Urbifossiella limnaea: one gene and its partners. The protein of the gene in region 3 interacts with the protein of the main gene of each other region in a pairwise test. Links are inferred from orthologs where the notes say so. Each region holds a gene or a part of one and is shown on either strand. Other genes may lie near its edges.

Evidence for each region. The genes of interacting proteins can lie anywhere in the genome.
Region 1: the proteins of ETAA1_RS10960 (region 3) and ETAA1_RS04370 interact in binary tests that used the Escherichia coli proteins (3 or more experiments, as listed by UniProt). The link is inferred for Urbifossiella limnaea from one-to-one orthologs.
Region 2: the proteins of ETAA1_RS10960 (region 3) and ndk interact in binary tests that used the Escherichia coli proteins (3 or more experiments, as listed by UniProt). The link is inferred for Urbifossiella limnaea from one-to-one orthologs.

Annotation. Positions count from the first base shown.
Region 1 is NZ_CP036273.1:1,090,245-1,097,795, forward strand. What follows is about bases 1,513-4,511. They hold ETAA1_RS04370 (class I SAM-dependent DNA methyltransferase), read left to right. Parts: upstream 1,513-2,296; coding sequence 2,297-3,727; downstream 3,728-4,511. Other genes in these bases: ETAA1_RS04365 (hypothetical protein), read left to right, coding at 1,513-2,300; ETAA1_RS04375 (hypothetical protein), read left to right, coding at 3,724-4,511. Also shown: hsdR (type I restriction-modification system endonuclease), read left to right, coding at 1-576; ETAA1_RS04360 (DUF488 domain-containing protein), read left to right, coding at 613-1,455; more of ETAA1_RS04365, read left to right, coding at 1,452-1,512; more of ETAA1_RS04375, read left to right, coding at 4,512-5,211; ETAA1_RS04380 (hypothetical protein), read left to right, coding at 5,243-5,800; ETAA1_RS31465 (hypothetical protein), read left to right, coding at 5,815-5,982; ETAA1_RS04385 (hypothetical protein), read left to right, coding at 5,985-6,287; ETAA1_RS04390 (hypothetical protein), read left to right, coding at 6,290-6,511; ETAA1_RS04395 (DUF1553 domain-containing protein), read left to right, coding at 6,630-7,551. UniProt on the Escherichia coli protein: The subtype gamma methyltransferase (M) subunit of a type I restriction enzyme. The M and S subunits together form a methyltransferase (MTase) that methylates A-2 on the top and A-3 on the bottom strand of the sequence 5'-AACN(6)GTGC-3'.
Region 2 is NZ_CP036273.1:6,530,732-6,538,208, forward strand. What follows is about bases 1,513-4,437. They hold ndk (nucleoside-diphosphate kinase), read left to right. Parts: upstream 1,513-2,715; coding sequence 2,716-3,159; downstream 3,160-4,437. Other genes in these bases: ETAA1_RS26640 (dienelactone hydrolase family protein), read left to right, coding at 1,513-1,599; ETAA1_RS26645 (barstar family protein), read left to right, coding at 1,611-1,931; ETAA1_RS26650 (hypothetical protein), read right to left, coding at 1,957-2,574; ETAA1_RS26660 (DUF1653 domain-containing protein), read right to left, coding at 3,409-3,624; ETAA1_RS26665 (acyltransferase family protein), read right to left, coding at 3,660-4,437. Outside these bases: ETAA1_RS26635 (5-(carboxyamino)imidazole ribonucleotide synthase), read left to right, coding at 1-404; more of ETAA1_RS26640, read left to right, coding at 502-1,512; more of ETAA1_RS26665, read right to left, coding at 4,438-4,844; ETAA1_RS26670 (polysaccharide biosynthesis/export family protein), read left to right, coding at 4,930-5,679; ETAA1_RS26675 (hypothetical protein), read right to left, coding at 5,796-7,477. UniProt on the Escherichia coli protein: Major role in the synthesis of nucleoside triphosphates other than ATP. The ATP gamma phosphate is transferred to the NDP beta phosphate via a ping-pong mechanism, using a phosphorylated active-site intermediate.
Region 3 is NZ_CP036273.1:2,716,172-2,723,546, forward strand. What follows is about bases 1,600-4,422. They hold ETAA1_RS10960 (uracil-DNA glycosylase), read left to right. Parts: upstream 1,600-2,538; coding sequence 2,539-3,306; downstream 3,307-4,422. Other genes in these bases: ETAA1_RS10950 (hypothetical protein), read left to right, coding at 1,600-1,672; ETAA1_RS10955 (DUF6065 family protein), read left to right, coding at 1,709-2,524; ETAA1_RS10965 (sensor histidine kinase), read right to left, coding at 3,387-4,422. In the rest of the region: ETAA1_RS10940 (hypothetical protein), read right to left, coding at 1-32; undecaprenyl-diphosphatase UppP, read right to left, coding at 263-1,186; more of ETAA1_RS10950, read left to right, coding at 1,208-1,599; more of ETAA1_RS10965, read right to left, coding at 4,423-4,970; ETAA1_RS10970 (hypothetical protein), read right to left, coding at 4,985-6,511; ETAA1_RS10975 (mandelate racemase/muconate lactonizing enzyme family protein), read right to left, coding at 6,566-7,375. UniProt on the Escherichia coli protein: Excises uracil residues from the DNA which can arise as a result of misincorporation of dUMP residues by DNA polymerase or due to deamination of cytosine.

The DNA of each region.
Region 1 (7,551 bases), 1.6 Mb from region 3 along the record:
CGCGTCTTCATCTCGTCCCACGCCGACGAGGTGGTGCGGGTCGAGCACGGGTACGGGGCCGGCGGCCAGAAGCCGGGCGACTACCTCGAATCCTTCCGCACGTTCGTGGCCGCCAACCGCGACGCCATCGCCACGCTGAAGCTGGTGACCCAGCGGCCCCGCGACCTGACGCGACAGGCCCTTAAGGAACTGAAGGTCGCGTTGCAGGAGGCCGGGTTCACCGAGACCCACCTCCAAACCGCCTGGCGGGAGACGCGGAACGAGGACATCGCCGCGACCATCATCGGCTACGTTCGGCACGTGATGACTGGGGAAGCACTTCGCCCGTACAAAGAGCGGGTTGCCGCCGCGATGAAGACGGTCCTCGCCGCCCGCCCGTGGACCCCGCCGCAGCGGAAGTGGCTGGAGCGGATCGGCAAGCAGCTCGAAACCGAAACGGTCGTGGACCGCCAGGCGTTCGACCACGGCCAGTTCCAGGCTGAGGGCGGGTTCAACCGGCTCAACAAGGTGTTCAACGGCGAACTGGAGTCGATCCTCGGGGAGATCGTCGAAGCCATCTGGCCAGTGGCGGCGTAGCTCAAGTAATGGACTCTTATGCTGAATCGACAGAAGATGATCGTCGAGATGCTCCGTCAAGCCGGTCGCCCCGTGACGAAGCTGGAACTCGTGAAATGGGCGTTCGTACTGTCTCGGGAAACTCCCGCCCGCGGGGGGGCCTCGTTTTACGAATTTCTGCCCTATCACTTTGGCCCTTACTCGTTTTCGCTCCAGCGGGAGCTCGACACACTCGTTGCTGAAGGCGTAATCGCTGCGACCGAAAAGACCTGGGCGTGCGAAGATCAACGACACCGCACCGACTTGCCACAAGCCATCAAAAACGACATCCGCTACATCGTTGGTCGGTTTCAGAACTGGTCGTCCGGCGAAGTCATCGACTACGTCTACCGCACGTACCCTGCCTACACCGTGAACAGCAAGCGTGAAAGACTCGCCGAGCGAAAAGTCGCCGTACCCGCGGTATACACCGCCGGCTATGAAGGATTGCAGATCGACGGGTTCTTGGATCTCCTCGTTCAGTCGGGTATTCGCCGCCTCATCGACGTACGCAACAATCCGGTGGCGCGGCGCTTTGGGTTCCATAAGTCGACGCTGGACCGACTCTGTGGCCATCTGGGCATCGAGTACGTCCACATCCCCGAGCTAGGAATCGTCTCCGAGGAGCGGAGAAATCTTAACACGATGTCCGAGTTTGATCAGCTATTCGATGTCTACGAGCGAACGATTTTGACGACTCAACGCCTGGCAGTGGAGCGTGTCGGCGAACTGATGACCGGAACTGCAAGCGTGTTGGTTTGCATGGAAGCAGAAGCATGCCGTTGTCACCGAAGCCGTCTAGGAGCCGAGGTGTCACGCCGCACGAAACTGCCCATCAAGCACCTGCGGGGCACACGATGAACATCAAGGTGCCTCCTGGCCCGGTAAGAACGCGCGTGCTCGTCACCGTGATGACCTACCCGCACCCTTCCCTGAAGTACCAGGAACTGGTCTGCACGGCCGGGATCACGGAAGCAGGGGAATGGGTTCGTTTGTACCCGATCGATTATCGCTACCGTTCAGTGAATCAGCGCTTTCGCAAGTACCAGTGGATCGACGTCGACCTCTGGCCTAACGGTGAAGGGAACGACAACCGGAAAGAAAGCCGACGCCCGGAACTCGATTCCATTGCCGTCGTGAGCGAACCGTTACCGACCGCCAACGGTTGGGCGGCCCGTCGCGCCATCATTGACGCTATGCCCCATCACACGCACAAACAACTCGCGGCGCGTTTCGACTCCGACAAGACTTCGCTCGGTATTCTTCGACCGACGAAAATCCACGATCTCGAAATCCGTCCAGCCGACCGCGATTGGAAGCCGGAATGGCAGCAGCTATTCTCACAGCTAACGCTGTTCGGCCCCCCTCAGAAGCCGCTTCGCAAATTGCCGTACACGTTCCACTACAAGTTCGAGTGTGACGACGATACTAAGCCGCATTACGCGATGTGCGAAGACTGGGAACTCGGAGTGCTCTTCCTCAATGAAGTGGCCCGGCTCGGGTCCGAGGAAGCCGCCGCCGAGAGTGTGAAGAAAAAGTTCCTTGGCGAACTTTGCTCCCCAGCGAAGGACACCCGATTCTTCATGGGCACTTTCTTCCCCTACAACACTTGGCTTGTGCTGGGTGTTTTTTGGCCACCGAGAGAAGCCAAACCGTCCGCCAAGAAGGATGTGTCTCTGTTTGACGAGATCGACGAAGCGACATGACCACTCAAGACATCGTCGCCAAGCTGTGGAACCTGTGCAACATCCTCCGGGATGACGGGGTCCACTACTCCCACTACGTCACCGAATTAACGTACTTGCTCTTCCTGAAGATGCTCAAGGAGACGGGGCAGGAGTCGCTCCTGCCGGCCGGCTACCGCTGGGACGACCTCAAGGGCAAGGACGGCATCGAGCAGTTCAACTTCTACCGCTCGCTCCTGGTCCACCTCGGCAACGAGGGCCGCGGGCGGGTGCAGGAGGTGTTCGCCAACTCGTCCACGCACCTGCGGCAGCCGAAGGATCTCGCCAAGCTCGTCACCGACCTCGACGGCCTCGACTGGTACGACGCGAAGTCCGACCCGGACGGGCTCGGCAAGCTGTACGAGGGACTGCTGGAGAAGAACGCCGCCGAGAAGAAGAGCGGAGCCGGGCAGTATTTCACGCCCCGGCCGCTCATCCAGTGTATCGTTGAGTTGGTGAAGCCGAAGGCGGGCGAGGTGGTCCAAGACCCGGCCGCGGGCACCGGCGGGTTCCTCATCGCCGCCCACGAGTACGTCAAGAAGCACACCGGCGACCTCTTCGACCTGAGCGAGAAGCAGGCGAACTTCCAGCGCAAGCAAGCCTACGTCGGCCTCGAACTGGTGCAGGAGACGCACCGCCTGCTGCTGATGAACGCGATGCTGCACGGCATCGAGAGCCCGATCACGCTCGGCGACGCCCTCGGCGACGCCGGGGCCAAGCTCCCCCGGGCCGATGTCATCCTGACCAACCCGCCGTTTGGCACCAAGAAGGGCGGCGGGCTGCCCACGCGGCCCGACCTCACCTACGCCACCAGCAACAAGCAGCTCGCCTTCCTCCAGCACATCTACCGCAACCTGAAGCCCGGCGGGCGGGCCGCGGTGGTGCTGCCGGATAACGTGCTGTTCGAGGACGGCACCGGCGTCGAGGTCCGCCGCGATCTCATGAACAAGTGCGACCTGCACACCGTCCTGCGGCTGCCGACCGGCATCTTCTACGCCCAGGGGGTGAAAACGAACGTCCTGTTCTTCCGCAAGGGCGAGACGAAGGACACGGGCAACACGAAGGCCGTGTGGGTGTTCGACCTGCGGACCAACATGCCGCAGTTCGGCAAGCGGACGCCGCTGACGCCGGCCACATTCAAGGACTTCGAGCACGCATTCGGCACCGACCCGCACGGCCAGAGCAGGCGGAAGGACCAGGGCGAGGAGGGGCGGTTCCGCAAGTTCACCCGCGAGCAGATCGCTGCCCGCTCCGACAACCTCGACATCACCTGGCTGCGGGACGAGAACGCCACCAATGCCGCCGACCTGCCCCCGCCGGACGAGATCGCCGCCCGCATCACCGCAAGGCTGAAGACGGCGTTGCAGGAGATGGACAAGCTCACCGCCGCGGTCGGGGGTGAGGCATGACCGACGCGGAAGACTTGCCCGACGGCTGGGCGGTGGCGACGCTCGGCGAGATCGGCTTCGGGAAGTCACAGCCAATCGACCCCGCGAAGGAACCAGAGGTTCTGTTTGAACTCTGGAGCGTGCCTTCGTTCGCCTCTGGAGAGCCAGAAGCCCGGTACGGCCGTGAAATCGAGTCAGGCAAACAACGGGTCCAGCCTGGAGACGTGTTGCTTTGCAAAATCAACCCGCGAATCAACCGTGTCTGGATTGTCGGCCCCTACCGAGGGAACCCTCAGATCGCATCAACCGAATGGATGGTGATTCGCACCCAGCATCTCGATAGCAGGTTCCTCGTTCACCAACTCCGCGAATGCTCATTCCGTGAGCGGTTGCTTGAGAACGTATCGGGGGTCGGTGGTTCACTCATGCGGGCACGTCCAGAGGGCGTCCGAGAACTGGAGGCCATGATTCCTCCGCTCGCGGAGCAACGGCGGATCGTGGCGAAGGTCGAGGAGTTGACGGCCCGGAGTCGGGCGGCACGGGTGGCACTGGTCGAGGTGCCGACGCTGTTGGAGCAGTTCCGACAGAGTGTGCTGGCGTCCGCGTTCCGCGGCGACCTCACCACCGACTGGCGGGCCAAGCACCCACACACCGAACCCGCCTCCGAATTCCTGGCCCGCATCCGCACCGAACGCCGCAAACAATGGGAAGCCAAATACCCGAAGAAGAAGTACGTCGAACCCGACCCGGTTGATGACGCCGACCTGCCGGAGCTACCGGAGGGCTGGTGCTGGGCGACAATCGAAGAACTTAACGATCCTTGCCGCCCGATCTCGTACGGCATCTTGAAACCCGGAGACTACGAATCAAACGGAATCGCCATGTTGCGAATCACCGATATGGTCTCAGGAGAAATTAATGACGAGCGTGTCCATCGAGTTTCTCAGGAACTCTCAGATCAGTACTCTCGAACATTGCTGTGTGGCGGCGAGTTACTGGTATCCCTCGTAGGGACTATTGGAGTGGTTGCCAGTGTTCCGAACTCCTGCCGCGGCTTCAATATTCACCGGAATTTGGGCCTGATCGCGGTATTGAGTCATGCTTCATGTGACTGGATCAAATACTATTTGCGATCCCCGAATGGCAGAAAGCAAATCAGCGAATGTACTACCGGAGGTAACCAACCACTTTTCAATCTGGGTGATCTAAGGCTAGTTGCAGTTCCAGTTGCACCACAAGTTGAGCAAGCCCTGATAATCGAACGCATTTCTCACGAATTGAATGTTACCAAAGCTACCGATCTCATATTACGGGAAATCAGTACGGGACTCGGCCAACTCGATCAATCCATCCTGGCCAAGGCGTTCCGCGGGGAGTTGGTGCCGCAAGACCCGGACGACGAGCCGGCCACTTTGCTGCTGGAACGCCTCCGCACCAGCCAGGCCGAGGCGAGCATGAACGGCACGGGCAAACGCACCCGCCGCAAACAATCGACCCAAGAGTGATCAAACCTGCCCTGTGTGATGGAGAGCACCCGTGAGCACCATTCCCCTCTCCCCCTCGTCTGGTCCACTCGCGTTCGAGCCGGGGGCCACCGACTTCAACGAAATCTGCACGTTCACGGCACTCCGAGAGAGCAACGGGAGGCGGGTGCTCCGTGCCTTCACCGTGACCGGCGACGCCACCCCCGTTCGCCCGAACGTCGATGCCCTGGGCCTGGGCCTCTGCCTGGAGATCGCACTCGGTGCGAGCGGCAGCCATAAGGTCACGTATTACCGCGTGGGCGGCGAGCCGATCCGGTTCATCTTCGAGTCGCGGTTGCCGGTTCCCAATCCGCCCGAACCGTGGCCCAACACGTTGCCTGCGGGTGAAAGCTGGCCCGTGACCTGGTATCGCTGCCGAGTTCTACCGGACACGATCGACATCACCGTCGCGGGGAAGAATTTCGTCTTCGGTGTGACCCGCAGCGAGAATTGGGCCGAAGTTGCCCACCTCATCACCGCCCTGACCGCCGGCAGCCCCGACAAGGCCGCCGTCGAGTGCGACCCGGCCACCGGGCACCCGCATCTGAGAATCAGTCGGGCCGTCTCCTGAGGGCTGAACTGCCGATGAACGCCCACCAACTCAACGCGATCCTCGACCTCGCCTCGGGTCTGATTCGGCGGTCGAGCGAAGCCGATTCGCCCCTCAAGCCGACGGACTTCTACTGCGAAGGGTGGCTGACCGCCCTGACCGCCCTGATTGTCACCGTCGAAGAACTGACCAGCCGGAGGTAGGTATGCGCGGTCACGTGTTCATCGTCCGCGGCGACCTCCGCAAACTCGCCTGCGACGCCTGGCTCATCCCGACCAGCGGCCGCGCCCGGCCCGGGAGCGAGTGGTTCCTGCCCGGGTACGACGGCCCCCGGCAGGGTGAGCCGTTCGCCGACGGCGGGCCGCGGGTCAAGCCGCTCCTCGACCCCGCCCCGGGCCGCCCCCGGCCGTGGCTCGGGCGGATCGGCAGTCACGGCCGGCCGGTGTCCTGGTACGCCGACGGGGCGCCCTGCGCGGCGAGCTGGCCCTGTTTCTCGGGGCCGGGGTGAGCATGGCCGCCGGGCTCCGGAGCTGGGGCGGGCTGCTCGACGAGATCGCCCTGCGGGCCGGGATGACGGTCGACGAGCGGGACGGGCTGAAGGAGCTGCGGAACGTCCTCGACCAGGCGACGGTGGTCGAGCGGCGGCTGACGGAACGGGGCGACTCCATCGGCCGGGCGGTCGCCGGCGGGCGGACAGGGGTGTCGCCAAAAGCGAGAGTCGGGACGCACTGAGGACACGGTGACGGATCTGACCGTACCCAGTTCTCGGGGCGGTTGGCGACGTCAGCCTCTCATCGGAGGGGGATGAGGTAGAATGACGGAACACACTCCGCACGCCTTGAGGCGTTCCATGCGTCGGTCCGCCGCCCTCTTGTTGTTGCTGGCGATTCCGACGCAGGGTGTGGCGCAGCCGACCCCGGTCGATTTCGGCCGCGACGTGCTGCCAATTCTGTCGGACGCTTGCTTCGCGTGCCACGGGCCGGACCCGACGGCCCGCAAGTCCCGGCTCCGGCTCGACGACAAGGACAGCCCGTTCGCCCGCGGCGTGATCGTGCCCGGGAAGGCCGCCGAGAGCGACCTGATTGCCCGCCTCACCGACCCCGATCCCGAACACGTCATGCCGCCTCCGAGCGTCAAGCGGCCGCTCACCGCGCGGCAGATCGACACGCTCACCCGCTGGGTAAACCAGGGCGCCAAGTGGGGCACGCACTGGGCGTTCGAGCGGCCGAAGGCCGCCGCCCCGCCCGGTGGGGGGCAGCCGATCGACGCCTTCATCCGCGCCCGACTCGACCGCGACGGGCTGAAGCCGGCGCCGCCCGCCGACAAGGAACGGCTCCTCCGCCGCGTTACGTTCGACATCACCGGCCTGCCGCCGACGCCGGGCGAGATGGATTCGTTCCTCGCGGACGCCGCCCCCGACGCCTACGAGAAGGTGCTCGACCGGCTGCTCGCGTCGCCGCGGTACGGCGAGCGGATGGCGGCGGAGTGGCTCGACGTGGCCCGGTTCGCCGACACCCACGGCTACCAGATGGACCGCTACCGGGCCGTCTGGCCGTACCGCGATTGGGTCATCGCCGCGTTCAACCGGAACCTCCGGTTCGACCAGTTCGTGACGTGGCAACTCGCCGGCGACTTGCTCCCAACCGCGACGCGGGAACAGCGTCTCGCCACCGCGTTCAACCGGCTCCACATGCAGAACGAGGAGGGCGGGGTCGTCGAGGAGGAGTTCCGCGTAGCCTACGTGGTGGACCGGGTGAACACGTTCGGCACCG
Region 2 (7,477 bases), 3.8 Mb from region 3 along the record:
TGACGGAGCTGGATTACGTCGGCGTGCTGGCGGTCGAGTGGTTCCAGGACGGCCCGCGGCTCCTGGCGAACGAGATGGCGCCGCGGGTCCACAACTCGGGGCACTGGTCGATCGAGGGGGCGCACTGTTCGCAGTTCGAGAACCACGTCCGCGCCGTGTGCGGGCTGCCGCTGGGCCGGTGCGACGCGGCGGGGTGGTCGGCGATGTTCAACTTCATCGGCACGGTGCCGGCGGCGGCCGCGGTGCTGGCGGACCCGGCGGCGCACCTGCACCACTACGGCAAGGCCGACCGTCCCGGCCGCAAGGTCGGGCACGTCACCCTTCGCGCCGGCGGCGCGGACGAGCTTGCGGAGAAGCTGCCCGGCTGGTCGGCGGCGTTCGACCGGCCGCGGGCGGGGGGCTGACGGGGTCGCGCAGCTCGTCCTGACGCCGCCCCTTGTGACCGCCCCGCCGCGGTGGTACGTTTCACCCCACCGCCCGACTCTCCCGCGGAGCCCGCGCATGACCCGGTTCGCCGCCGCCCTCGCGCTCGTCGTCGCCGGCGCCGCCCCGGGGTTCGCGCAGCTCGTCACCCGCCCCGTCGCGTACCAGCACGGCCCGGTCGCCCTCGAAGGCGTGACCGTCTTCGAGACGATCGGCCCGCCGAAGCGGCCGGGCGTGCTCCTCGCGCACGAGCAGGGGCCGAACGGCGTCGCCGCGAAGGGGAAGGCCGCGCAGTTGGTGAAGCTCGGGTACGTCGTCCTCGCCGCCGACCTGTACGGCAAGGGCGTGGCCCCGAAGGACGCGGCCGACGCCGCGGCCCGGCTCGGGCTCGGCGGCAAGGACCGGGTGCTCGTCCGCGGGCGGGTCGCCGCCGGGCTGGCGGCGCTGGAGAAGCTGCCGAACGTGGACCCGAAGCGGCTCGCGGCCGTCGGCTACGGCGCGGGCGGCACGGCGGTGCTGGAACTCGCCCGCGCCAAGGCCGAGGTCGAGGGCGTCGTCTGCGTCCACGGCGACCCGACGCCGACCGGGAACGACGGCAAGAGCGTCGGCGCCTCGGTGCTGGTCGTGGTCGGGGCCGACGACCCGGCCGTGCCCGCCGCCAGGCTCGCCGCGTTCGAGGCCGAGATGCGGGCCGGCGGCGTGGACTGGCAGGTACTCCGAATGGGCGGGGTGGCCGGCGACTTCACCAACCCGCTCGCCGGCCGCGACCTGAAGACCGGGCGCGCCTTCGACCCGGACGCCGACGCCCGCACGGCCGACGCGGTGAAGCTGTTTCTCGCCGAGATGTTCCCGCCGCCGAAGGCCGCCGCCGTCGCCCCGAAGGCGGTGCCGAAGGTCGCCCCCAAGGGCGTTCCCGACAAGGCGCTGAAGGTGCTGGAGCACGTGGACCGCACCGGCGACGCGATGGACGGCTACGAGGGCGGCCGCACGTTCGGCAACTTCGAGCGGCGCCTCCCGCAGACGGACGCCCGCGGCGGCCGCGTCCGCTACCGGGAGTGGGACGTGAACCCACTCCGCCCCGGCGTGAACCGCGGCGCCGAGCGGCTCGTCACCGGCTCCGACGGCTCCGCGTTCTACACCGCCGACCACTACGACTCGTTCACCCGCATCCGCTGACGGGAGCCGCCATGCTGGTCCGCCTCGACGCCCGGCAGTTGCCCGACGCGGCTGCACTTCACGCCGCCGTCGCCGCCGCGCTCGGCTTCCCGCCGGGGCACGGGAAGAACCTCGACGCGCTGGTGGATTCGCTCACCCACCTCGACGACCCGCGGACGCCGACGGCCCGGGTGCAGGCGCTGCCCGGCGAGCTGACGGTGTTCCGCGTCGAGCACGCCGACGCCGCCCCGGCCGTGGTCCGGGCGCTGGCCGACGTGGTGGCGTTCGCCAACGAGCGGCGGTTGGAGAAGGGGCAAGGCCCGGTCGCCGCCGTGGCCTACGACCGGGGCTAGAGCGGGGCGCGGCGACCAGCGGCACTCACTCCCGCACCACCCGGCAGTTGGTGAAGGTGAGCGTCGGGCCGCGCATCGGGCCGTCCGCCGGGCCGGGCGACAGGCCGGCGCACATCCCCTCGATCACGACCGTGGTGCCGGCCGCGACCCCGTCGTCGTCCAGCCGGAAGATCACGTTCGACGCCATCGGGCGCGGCGGGCCGGACCCGAGGTCTGCGGACGTTCCGACCCACCCCTCGCCGGTCGCCTTCACCTCGACCCGCACCCGCACCCGCTGGTTGGTGTAGCGCACCTCCGCGGTACCGGGGTCGTTCTTGTAGGCGTTGGTGACCCGCAGCAGCGACAGGACCGGTAGCCTGTCCGGGGCCATGCCGACCGCGCCGTGGCCCCCCACGGCATTCCCCTCGGCCCGCATCATCTGCGCCTCGTCGCGCGCCAACTCGGCCCGCGCGACCTCGTGCTGAACCATCGCCTCGCGGCGGGCGGTGAACGCGAAGAACATCAGCCCCACGACCACCACCACGGCGAGCGCGCCACCCCCGCCGACAACCCACACCCAGCCCGGGATGCCGCCGCCCCCGGACGCACTGCCGCGGCGGTCGTCGTAGTCGTCGTCGGTCTGGTAGCTCTCGCGGCGGGGCATGGCGGCGTTCCGGGAGGTCGGCGTACCCCGATGGTAGCAGCCGGCGGCGGGCCGGGCGAGAGGCTAAAGCCGGCGCTGGACGATCGGCCGGCCGGTCCGCATCCTGACTCCGACCCGCCACCCCCCACCACGAGCCACCCCATGCAGCAGACCCTCATCCTCCTGAAGCCGGACGCGGTGCAGCGCCGGCTCGTCGGCGAGATCACCGGCCGGTTCGAGCGGAAGGGCCTCCGCCTCGCCGGCCTGAAGCTGGTGCAGGCGCCGCGGGCGCTGGCCGAGCAGCACTACGCCGTCCACAAGGGGAAGCCGTTCTACGACAGCCTGCTCGCGTTCCTGACCAGCGGCCCGACGGTGGCGATGGTGTGGGAGGGGCGCGAGGCCGTGGCCGTGTGCCGCACCCTGATGGGCCTCACCGACGGGGCCAAGGCCCCGCCCGGCACCATCCGCGGCGACCTGGCGCTGAGCGTGCAGAACAACCTCGTCCACGGCAGCGACAGCCCCGAGAACGCCGCCCTCGAGGTGGCGCTGTGGTTCCCCGAGGGGCTGGTGAGCGTCGCGGGTGTTGACGCGCAGTGGGTGGGGTGAATCTTCGTTTGCATCCGTCCGGCCCGGGCCGGACGATCCGGGTGGCCGTCGGGCATCTCGGCCCGGCGGCCCGCGCGTCGCCCGGGGGGTGCATCAACGAGCCGTCGCTCGAGGGTTTCTGCCGCCGCCCTGGTCGTGTTGGCTCGGCCCGCGGCGGGGCGGTGGCGTCGGTCGGCGCGACGCGCCCGGCAGCGCGGCGCACCGCCGCGAGCGCCGGGCTGTCGCCGACTAGAGGCCGTGGGTCGGTGGTCATCCGGCGTGTTCCAACGGTGCGAACCGCGGCACCGTGCGGCCGTCGTGCTCGACCGATTCGAGGAACATGGCGACGGGCCGCACCCACAGTCCGCCGTCGCCGTACAGGGGGCGGTAGACGACGAGGCGCTCGTCCGTCTCGGAGTGGCGGGCGAGGCCGAGCACCTCGTACTCGCCGCCTTTGAAGTGGCGGTAGCGGCCGACGGGGACCATGCTGCGCTCCGGTTCCGCCGCTCGCGGCGTTGCACCTACACCTTGATGAATATCTTCCGCCGGTACATCCAGAACAGGATCAGCCACATCAGCAGCACCGTCGCCGCGCCGGCCACGGCCGTCTCGTACGGCGGCCCGACCATCTCCAGGAACCGGCCGAAGTGCCGCCGCACGAACCGCCCGATCTCCGGCTTCACGACCGAGTTGCTCATGCAGTACGCGGCGATCGAGTTCGTGCCCACCACCACCAGCGGGAACGCCCACCGCCGCCAGCCGATCACGTCGTTCACCGCGTAGAACCCGGCCAGCAGTAGGAAGCACCAGCCGCCGCTGAACAGCACCCAGCTCGGCGTCCAGATGCGCTTCACCACCGGGCACACGCCGACCTCGCCGAGCAGCCACCCGGCCGCGAGGCCGACCACGCCGGCCGCCGCCAGCCAGCCCACCTTCGCCCAGCCGCCGCGGTCGCTCTTGAGCACCCCGCCGGCGATCAGGCCCAGGATCATCGTCGCCAGCGTCGGGACGAAGCTCAGCCCGGCGTAGCCGCCGCGGTTGAACACGAACTCCGACTGCCGCGGGAACAGGTTCAGCAGCCAGACGTCGAACGCCGCGGCGGGGTTCGCGTTCTTGTTCCAGTGCGCCGCGAAGCCGGTGAGCCCGTGCTCCTGGAACCACTCCGGCTTCACGCCGGCGCCCGGTCCGTCCGCGACCGGCCACAGCGCGAACAGCGCCCAGTAGCCGACGAGGATGGCCCCGACCGCGACCCACTGGTCGCGCACCGGGCGCAGCGCCAGCAGGAACAGGAAGCCGTAGCCGAGGCCGATCTGAGAGAGGGTGTCGGTGAACCCGATGTCGGGGATCGGCTCGCCGAACGAGCGCAGGACGATGCCGATCATCACCAGCAGGAACGCGCGCCAGAAGGCGTGTAGCGCCAGGCCGGCGGTGCCGTGCCCCTTCGCGCGGCGGGCCGCGAGCGAGTACGGCAGGCTGACGCCGACCAGGAACGAGAACGACGGCTGGATCAGGTCGTGCAGCGAGCAGCCGACCCACTCCACGTGCGTCTGGTGGTACCCGAGGAGTGAAACGAACCAGTTGCCGGCCTCCTTGCCGACGGCGGAGAGCTTCAACAGCTCGAACATGATGAGGAGCATGACGAGGCCGCGGTAGGCGTCGACGGAGTCGAGGCGGGTCGGCGGCGGGGGCGGGGGCGGGTGGCCCATGGGGCGGCTCCGGGGGGGACCGGCATGTTCTCGCGGCCGGCGCTTCGGGTCAAGGTGTACCGGTCGTGCGGCCGATACCGGAATTGTGGGAACGCGCCGCGGCAGAGACTGGGTCCGGGCGGGGGCGTGCGCCGCGGGCGTGCTCGCGGCCGGGTGCGCCGACGCCCGCTTCCTCCGCCGCAACGCCCCGCCCCCGCCCGACCCCGTCGCCGCCGCGACCCCCGCCGCCGACTACCGCATCGGCTGCCCCGACGTGCTCGAGGTCGGCGTCGCCGACCGGCCCGCGTGGGACGCGGTCGCCGCCGTCGATCTCGACGGCCGGTTGCCCGTCGCGGCGCGGCCGCGCGTCGAGGGGCTGACGCTCGACGAGGCCCGCACCGCGGTGGCGCTGGCGGCGGGTGTGCCCGCGGACGACGTGAGTCTGTCGCTGGCGGCGCCGCGCGGCGGGCGGGTGTACGTCCACGGCCCGGTCCGCGGCCACACCCGCGTCGTGCCGTTCCAGGGGCCGGAGCCGGTCGTCGCCTTCCTGACGCGGACCGGCAGCCTGCCGCCGGGGTCGGAGCTGAGCAAGGTTTACGTGGTGCGGCCGAACGTCGCCGGGGGCGGCCGGCCGGAGGTGTTCAAGGTGAACCCCGCGGCCGTCCTCCTCGACGGCGACCACGCCACGAACGTGACGCTGCGGCCGTCGGACCAGGTGTACGTGGGCGAGACGAGGGGGTCGGCCGTGTCGCGGGCGCTGCCGAGCTGGCTGGGGCCGGCGTACCGGCGGCTGCTGGGGCTGCTGCCCGACGAGTGGAACTGGTGGCCGTTCGGCGGGGCCGACCGCCTCCCGTAGGTCGAGGCTTCGTGACCCGACGCGGGGCACCAGGTGCCAACGACAGGGCCGGGAACACACCCCCACCAGGGTTCGCGTTCCCGGCCCGAGTCGTCGTCGTTCGCCACCGGCGCCGGCTAATCCCTCGGCCGGGCGAACGGGTTGTTGTCGCCGGCCGCGCCCACCGGCGCCGCCGTCTCCACGTTCTTCTGCCACGCCGTCCACTCGGCCACGTCGCGGACGCGCTCCGGGTTCGCCATGTCGTCCTTGCTGTTGCGCACCATCAGCCGGCCGTCCGGCCGCACGATCAGCAGCTCGGTGTTCACGTCCTCGATCACCGGCGACTTGCCGGCGAACCGGGTCGTCACCTTGCCGCCCTCGAAGTCCACGAGCACGTCGCGGCCGACGAACTCCTCCACGAGCCACCCCTTCGGGGTGCTCGCGTCCTTCCCCTTGCCGACCTTCTCGGTCTGCAACTCGCGGAGCTGGTAGCGGTCCTCCTCGCTGCTCCACAGCGGCAGCTTGACGTAGGTCTTGCGGCCGATGAACCCGCTGCGGGCCACCGGCATCTCGGCCGCCACCCACGCCCCGACCGGCTCGCGCTGGTTGGTGCCGCTGTCCACCCGTACCTGCTCCAGCCACGTCATCTTCTGCACCACCGTGTGCGTGTTGCCCGCCGGCAGCTTGAACCGCGCCTCCAGCGACTGCTGCTTCCCGTACGCCGCCTTCACGTCCTCCTCGTACTTCACCGGGTCGTACGCGAACAGGTGCGACTCGCGCGGCACCGTCAGCGGCTCGCCGAGCCGCGTCCACGGGCCGGGCAGGGTCTTGAAGCTCTCCCCGGCCAGCACCGGGTTGGCCATCGACTTCGGGTTGCCGTAGTTCGGGTTGATCAGCTTCACCCGCAGCATGTACTCGTAGGAGTACCCGGGCCGCACGTCGGGGTCGATGAACCGCACCAGGATGTCGTCGATCTCCACGCCCGCGGCCGTCAGCGGGTTACCCAGGCCCGACTCCAGCTTCCCCTCGCCGCCGCCCGGCGGCGGCATCATCATCCCCGCGCCCGCCCCGCCGTACACGGCGGTGCCGGCGCCGGTGGTCGGGGCGAAGATGCCGGTCCGCGCCGACTGCGGCCCCTCCTTCCCCTTGCCCGTGAGCCGCTCCAGCACCGCCGACTTCTGCACCTGCGGGGCGGCGGCGTCCTTCATCTTCCGGACCGTGTCGAGGATCGGCGGCAGCTTCACCTCGGGGTACTTGCCGAGCTCGTCGACCAGTTCGGGGAGGAACATGACCAGGTTGTCCTCGTACCGGTAGAAGTACGGCAGGTAGGCGCTGATGCCGGTCTTGTCCTTCTTGTCGGCCCCCTCCAGGTGGGTGCTCAGCATCCGCGACGCGACCAACTCCTGGTACTTGTCGATGTACCGGTAGTCGTACCAGCCGACGGTGTCGTTGTCCTTCTGGCTGGACACCACCTCCGCGTACTTCTTCCCGGTGCCGACGATCGTGCCGTCCGGGGCGATCACCCGGCGGCGCACGTCGAACCCGTCGAACCGCACGAAGGGGGCGGCCTCGGCGGCCGTCTTCATCCGCAGCGCCCGCTTCATCTCCTCGGCCTGCTTCTTGAACGGGAAGGTGGCGTTCACCACCACCATCCGCAGCGGCACCACGGTCATCGCCGGCAGCTTCCCCTCGGCGGCGGCCCGGTCCAGGTCCTCGACGGGGATGTAGTTGATGGTCGTCTCGGAGCGCATGCCGCCCTGGTTGAACCCGCCACTGCCGCCCTCACCCGGCGGCATGATCCCCGGGCCGGACGAACTCG
Region 3 (7,375 bases):
ACGAACCCCGTCAGCAGCTTCCGCACGGTCATGTGATTCCTCCGAATCGGTGCTTCGTCCTGATGTCCGCTCCCGAAGGGGGAGGGCGAACCCCGAGCGAACCCGCAGCGGGAGCGGGCCGTCGGCGGATCCCCGCTCAAGCAAGCCGCGTGCCCTACCCGGAAGTGCCGATTTTCGGCCCAAATCGTGTCGAGTAACGGCGAAGATTCAGGAAGGTGGTTCGAAATTGCGCAGCGAGATGCGCAATTCGGCAACACTGATCCTATTTTAGCCAGCCCGCCAGGACTGCTCCGCCGATGGCGGAACCGAGCAACAATCGGTACGCGACGAATACAACCGTCGAGTATCGCTTCAGGAAGTGAAGCAGCCACGCCACAGCCAGGTAACCCACGACCGCCGACACGAGCGTGCCGACGAGCAGAGCCGCGGCGTCGTCGGCGGACGCGAACAGGCTCGGCGGCCCGTCGGGCTCCGGGGCGCGGAGCTTCTTGTACTCGTCGAGCAAGTCCTTGAGCCCGGCGCCGAGGATGACCGGCACCGACAGCAGGAACGAGAACCGCGCCGCCGCCGCCCGGCCGAGGCCGGCGAACAACCCCCCCGTGAGCGTCGTCCCCGAGCGCGACCCACCCGGCATGAGGGCACACGCCTGCCAGCAGCCGATCCACAGCGCGTCGAGCCACGTAAGATTGGCGTCGTTGCGATCGGGCAGGCCGCGGGCGGCGCGGCGGCGCGCCCACCACTCCGCGGCCGCGAGCAGCACCGCGAACGCCGTCGCCACCACGGCCACGGCCGGCAGGTTGAAGAACGTCTCCTTCAACTGCCGCTTGAACAGGAAGCCGACGGCCACGGCGGGGACGGTGCCCAGCACGATGAACCACGCCAGGCGCCCCTCGACGGTGGTGCCGAGGCGGCGTTCGCGCAGATCGGCCCACACCGCGGCCAGGATGCGGCGAAGGTCGATGCGGAAGTACGCGACCACGGCGACGAGCGTGCCGAGCTGGATCACCACGGTGAAGGCGTCGTCCGGGTGTGGGTGGCCGAGCAGTTGGCGGACGAGGAGAAGGTGCGCCGTGGAGCTGATGGGGAGGAACTCGGTCAGCCCCTGGACGATTCCGAGGACGACGGCGTGCCACAGCGGCATGACGGGCAGCCCGGTGGTCGGTATGATGACCGCGTGAAACGTCACACCGGCCCCGCGAGCCAAGTCATGCGACCGACCCGCATCCTCGTTTTAGCGGCCCTCGCCGTCGTCGGCGCGACGGCGTCACCCGCCCGCGCCCACGACCTGATCGCGAAGGTCACCTTCACCGCGACCGAACTGAAGGTCGTGGCCGCCTACGACGACGACACCCCGGCCGAGGAGGCGAAGGTGACGCTGTCGGTTCACAAAGGGGCCGAAGTCGCCAAGGGCGTCCTCGACGCCAAGGGCGTGTGGACGACGCCACTGCCGCCGCCGGGCAAGTACGTGATCGTCGTCCGCGACGGTGGCCACCGCGACACCAAGGAGTTCACGATCGAGGCACCCGCCCCGGCCGCCACGGAGCCGGTCGTCGAGATGACGTACGAGCGGTGGCGGATCGACAAGACGCTCGGCCTGTCGGTCGGCCTCGGTCTACTGCTCGGCGGCACTCTCCTGTACGTGCTGCTCCGCCGGCGCCGGTCCGTATCCTGAGAGGGGGAAACCCACCCGCTCCACGGACCGGACCCCATGCCGACGGACGAGCCGACCGAACAACCCTTCATCGCCTACGAGCTGCACCAGCCGGTGGACTACCCGCTGGAGGCGGCGCCCATCAACCGCGAGTGGATGGACAAGGCGCACCTGCGCTTCCCGTACCGCTGCCTGCCGCTGACCATCGCCAACCAGGCCGGTTGGGTCATCCGTAGCCCGATCGGCTTCGCCGTGTACTGGTACGGCGGGCCGAACAAGGAGGACGTGGAGGTCCGCTTCGACGGGCCGCCCGACCCGCGCGTGTGCAGCCACTTCGGCGTCGGCACCTTCACGTTCACCATCCCGTTCCTGTTCCGCACGCCCCCGGGCATCAACCTGTGGGTGAAGGGGCCGACCAACTGGATCAAGGACGGCGCGCAGCCGCTCGAAGGCGTCGTGGAGACCGACTGGCTGGCGTCGACGTTCACGATGAACTGGAAGCTGACGCGGGTGTGCGAGTGGGTGCGGTTCGAGCGCGGCGACCCGTTCTGCATGCTGGTGCCGGTGCCGCGCGGGCTGGCCGAGAGCCTGGTGCCGCGGCGCGAACGGATCGAGTCGGCGCCCGACCTGAAGGCCGAGTACGACGCCTGGCAGGCGAGCCGGAACACGTTCCTCCACGGGCTCCACACCCGCGACCCGCAGGCGGTGAAGGTGGGCTGGCAGAAGGACTACTTCCAAGGAAAACGGCAGGGCGGCGAGGGGTTCGAGGAGCACCAGACGAAGCTGGCCATCCGCGAGTTCGCCCCGGCCCCGCCGCCGGCCCCGGTTTCGCTTCCGCCCCCGACGGCGGAGGACGAGGCGGGGCCGTACTGAACCGGGAGCGACCGATGGCCAAGAAGAGGCCCGCCGCAGCCGCGCCGTCACTGTTCGACGCCGAGCCCGCGGCTTCGCGGCCGGCCGACGTGCCGGGTTTGCCTGCCGACCTGCCAGAGTCCTGGCGCGCCGTGCTGGAGCCGGAGACGCACAAGCCCTACTGGGCCGACCTGTCGCGCTTCGTCGCCGAGGAGCGCGCCGCCCACGCCGTCATGCCGCCCGCCGCCGACGTATTCAACGCCTTCAAGTTCACGCCGCTCGACGACGTCAAGCTGCTGCTGCTCGGCCAGGACCCCTACCCGACTCCGGGCGTGGCCCACGGCCTGTGCTTCTCGGTGCTGCCGGGCGTGAAGGTGCCCGCCTCGCTGAAGAACATCTACCGCGAGCTGCAAGACGACGTGGGGGCGACGCCGGTGACGCACGGCCACCTGGCGTCGTGGGCGAAGCAGGGCGTGCTGATGCTGAACGCCTGCCTGACGGTGCGCGCGAACGAGCCGAACTCGCACGCCGGGAAGGGGTGGGAAAAATTCACCGACGCCGCCATCCGCGCCGTGAACGACCGGGCCGAACCGGCAGTGTTCCTGCTGTGGGGGAGCTACGCCCAGAAGAAGGCGAAGCTGATCGACGCGGCGCGGCACACGGTCATCAAGGGCGTCCACCCGTCGCCGCTGTCGGCGTCGAGCGGGTTCTTCGGCAGCCGGCCGTTCTCGGCGGTGAATGCGGCGCTGGCGGGGCACGGCGTGGCGCCGATCGTGTGGCAGCTACCTACGTCGCCGGAATGACCAACGCCCAATGACCCACCAATGACCAAGCGGGGGAACCGCTGGGTTTCCCTGGTCATTGGTGGGTCATTCGGCATTGGTCATTCGGCACGTCGCCAACGCACACGGAACGTCGTCCCGCGAAGGGGCGCGGAGTCGATTTCGAGCGAAGCTCCGTGGTGTTCGAGCACCACCGCCACGAACGACAGCCCGAGCCCCATGCCCGCGCTGTAGCCCTCGTACAGGGCATTGTCGCGCTTCGTGCTGAAGTGCGTCGTCAGGCACTTCATCCGCACGTCGTCGGTCATGCCGATGCCGTTGTCGCGCACCTCCAGCACGGCCTCGTCGCCGTCGCGGAACGCCCGCAAACTCACCTCGCCCTTCCACGCCGCGGCGTCGAGCAGCCGCTGCTTTCGGCCGGCCGCGTCGCCGCCGCGGGCCGCCTCGCGGAGGTGGTTCCGCATCTCGAACGTGGCGTCGCGGGCGTTGAACACCAGGTTCTCGACCGCCTGCTGCAGGTGAGACAAGTCGCCCGTCACCGGCAGCGGCACGCCCGCGGGTGAGGCGGTGAGCCGCAGCTTCCACTTGTCCCAGGCCATCGCCGCCCACGTGCGCTCGGAGTCGCGCACCAGGTCGTTCAGGTCGAGCTGCGTGAGTTCGGTCTTGTTCGGGTCGCGGCGGACGGTGCGGAGGATTTGTTGCAACCGCTCGGTGACGGTGCCGAGCGTCGCCTTCACCTCCTGCAACATGCCGTGCTGCTCGCGGGGGAGGGCGTCGGCCTCCATGCACCGGGCCAGCAGGTCGTTCGGCCGCACCAGCAGGTTCTTGATGTTGTGGGCGTAGCTGCCGGCCATGATGCCGATGCTCGCGTACAACTGCGACTTCATCTCCAGCGCCGCCCGCTCGGCCTCGGCCGCGCGGCCCTCGACCTTCGCCTTGTCGAGCTCGGCCGCGAGCACCTGCCGCTCCAACTCCTCGGCCGCCTGCTTCGCTTGTACCAACTCCAGCTCGCGGTGCTCGGCGGCGAGGCGGTCCTCGTAGTCGCGGACCTCGCGGTCGCGCTCGCGGCGCAGGAACCGCACCACGAAGTACGACACCACCGCGAACCCGGCGACGAGCACGGCGACCGCCGCGAACTGCCCGACGCGCCGCTCGCGCTGCTCCTGCTCGAAGCGGTTCAGGCTGTGTGCCCGGTACTCGCAGCGGATGCGGCCGCCGCCGGCGTCGAACTCCAGCACGCGCACGCGCCCCTTGGCGTCGGCCCCCGGCCGCGGGATCGGCGAGCGCCACGCCGGGTGTGCGTCTCGGCCCGGCGGCGGGTCGCGGCCCGGCAACTCGACCGCGATCGCGTACACGTCGGGGAACAGCGGCAGCTTGCCGGCGTACTGCCGCGTCGGCTCGGCGAGTGCCGTCAGGTGGGCGTCGATCTCGTCGGCCTTCAGCCGGAGCCGCTCCGGGTCCGTCGTCTCGGCGTACTCGCGGACGAGTTCCGGCAGCGGCTTGCGGAACACGCGCGACTCGTTCAGCCACTCGCGCACGTCGGCCTCGTCCGTCTCGCGGGTCCACTCGCCGCGCGCGGCCAGTTGCCACCCGACCCAGCCGACGGGGATGAACCACAGGACGACCAGCGGCGCGAGCCGCCAGACGTAGCGGCGGACCGACGGCGGCGGGATGACGCTGCTCATGCTCGCGGGGTTCCTCACCGGACGGGCACGCTGCCGACGCGCGTCCACGTGCGCCCGTCGTCCTCGCGGCGGTACACGTCGATGGTCGCGTCGGGGCGGACGGCGCCGGGCGTGGTGTCGCCGTAGCGGAGCGTCGGCCGCACCACCACGACGTGCTCGCCGCCCAGGCTGCGGCGGTTCCCCTTGTCGTCGAAGAACTTGTCGGCCCGGCTGCGGAGGTTCGCCGCCACCTCGTCGGCGCTGCCAAGCAGGCGGGCCGGCTGACCCGCGAACGCCGCGGCGATCAGCGCCCGCGCCAGCGTGTGGTCGAGGAACACTTCCTCGGTCGAGGTCTTCGGTTGGAGCCGGTAGCCCGCGGGCGGGGACGTGTCGCCGGGGGCGTCCCAGCCGACGGGGTTGGAGTGCGTGAACAGCACCAGCGGGATCGGGATCGAGCGGGCCGGCCACGCCCATTCCGTGTCGCGGTAGAAGGTGTTCACCGACATGCCGTCGCCGGTCACAGCGACGAGTCGCTTTCCGGCCTGCGGCACCCGCTCGGCCAGCGCCAGCAGCACCCGCCGGGCCGGGGCACTGCTCCCGGTCGGCAGCACGAGGATCGACCGCTCTGTCGTATCAGCCGGCAGTTCCGACAGAATCGCCTTCACGGCCGCGGATTCGCCGGGGTTCGGGCGCGAGAAGGTGCCGACGCTGAAAGGGATGGTGAACGCCGCGTCCTTGACGATCCGCGGCGGCGCGGCCGCGCCGCCGAGAACGTCGAAGAGGTACTCGCGGAACTGGTTATACAGGTCGCCGGAGTACGGGTCGTCGGCCCACTCCAGCGGGAACACCGTGGGCCGCTTCGGGGCCGCGGGGAGGGCGAGTGTCGGGTCTTGCCGCACGAAGTCGCTGACGGCGCGGACCATCTGGCCGTTCGTAAAGCAGAACCGGAACGTGCGGCCGGGGTAGACGTCGGCCAGGTTCCGCTGCTCGCTCGCCCGCGCGAACCCGTCGGCGGCGTCGGGAAGGACGGAATCGACGGTCGCGGTGGTGATGAGAAACAGCGGCCGCGGGCCGTTCCAACTCACCTGCCGGTCGAGGGCGGAGGCGAGTTCCTGCGCCCGGTCACTGGTCGAGCCGCCGACGACGGCCAGCGGCGCCGGCCGGCGGCGCGACAGGGCTTCGACCCACGCCCCGATCGGCGCTTCGGAACTGATCTTGTACCAGCGCACGCGCAGTTGGCCGTCGTGGCCCGCGCGCGTGATCACGAGTTCGGGCACGGCCGTCGTCTGCTCGGGGAACGCGGCCGAGTCGTCCACGGTGACGCCGGAGGGGGCGCCGTTCAGCGGCATCTCGCAGCGCTTCAGCCCGATGACGAACAGCGACCACGCGTCGCCGGCGGTGGACGGGTAGAGCCACACGACTTCCTGATCGCCGCCGGGCACCGGCAGCGGCCGCGCCGCCGCCTCGGGGTCGCGCAGCCAGACGTACCAGCCCCCGGCCGCGAACGCGACCGCGCCAACGAGAACAACAAGAAACGTGAGTGCTCCGCGCCACCGGCCCATCGGGTTCCTCCGGTGGGCACTGTACCGGAAGCCGCGCGGCGGAGTCTGCGCCAGTCACCCGCGGTCGCCGTAGCGGGCCAGCGCGTCGGGGTTGAGTTCGATGCCGAGCCCCGGCCGGTCCGGCAGCGTCAGCAACCCGTCGGCGTCGGGGCGGAACGGGTTGAGGATCAGGTCATCCACGTAGGGCGACGGCGTGAGGAACTCGACGTACCGGGCCACGGGCATGGCGCAGGCGTGCTGGATGTCGGCGGCGAGGCCGACGGCCGTGTTCCACCCGTGCGGCACCCACAGCACGTTGTGGTCGTGCGCCATCCACGCGATCCGCCACGCCTCGGTGAGCCCGCCGCACTTGGTGCAGTCGGGTTGGACGATGTCCACGGCTTGCTTCTCGAACAGCGGGCGGAAGCTCTGCCGCCTCGTCAGCACCTCACCTGTGGTGATGGGCACGGGCGAGTGCCGCCTCAGTTCCGCGAAGCCGGCGATGTCGTCGGGCGGGAGTGCTTCCTCGAACCACGTCACGTCGTAGGCCGCGAGCATGTGGGCGGTACGCAGCGCCCACTTGTAGCCGTGCGGCCAGAAGGCGTCCGAGCCGCCGGCGTCTACCATCAGCTCCACGTCGGGGCCGACGGTGTCACGGGCGGTCTTAACCAGGAGTTCGTCCTTCTTGTGGTCGTGCCGGCCGAATGGCGCCCAGCCGAGTTTGAGCGCCTTGAAGCCCCGTCCGACCGCGGCAAGCAGCTTCTCCCGCAGCGGCCCCGGTTCTGCGAACAGCAGCGAGCCGTAGGGCTTGATCTTCGTGCGGTAGCAGCCGCCGAGCAGACGCGCGACGGGCTGGTTCGTGTGCTTCCCGAACAAGTCCCACAG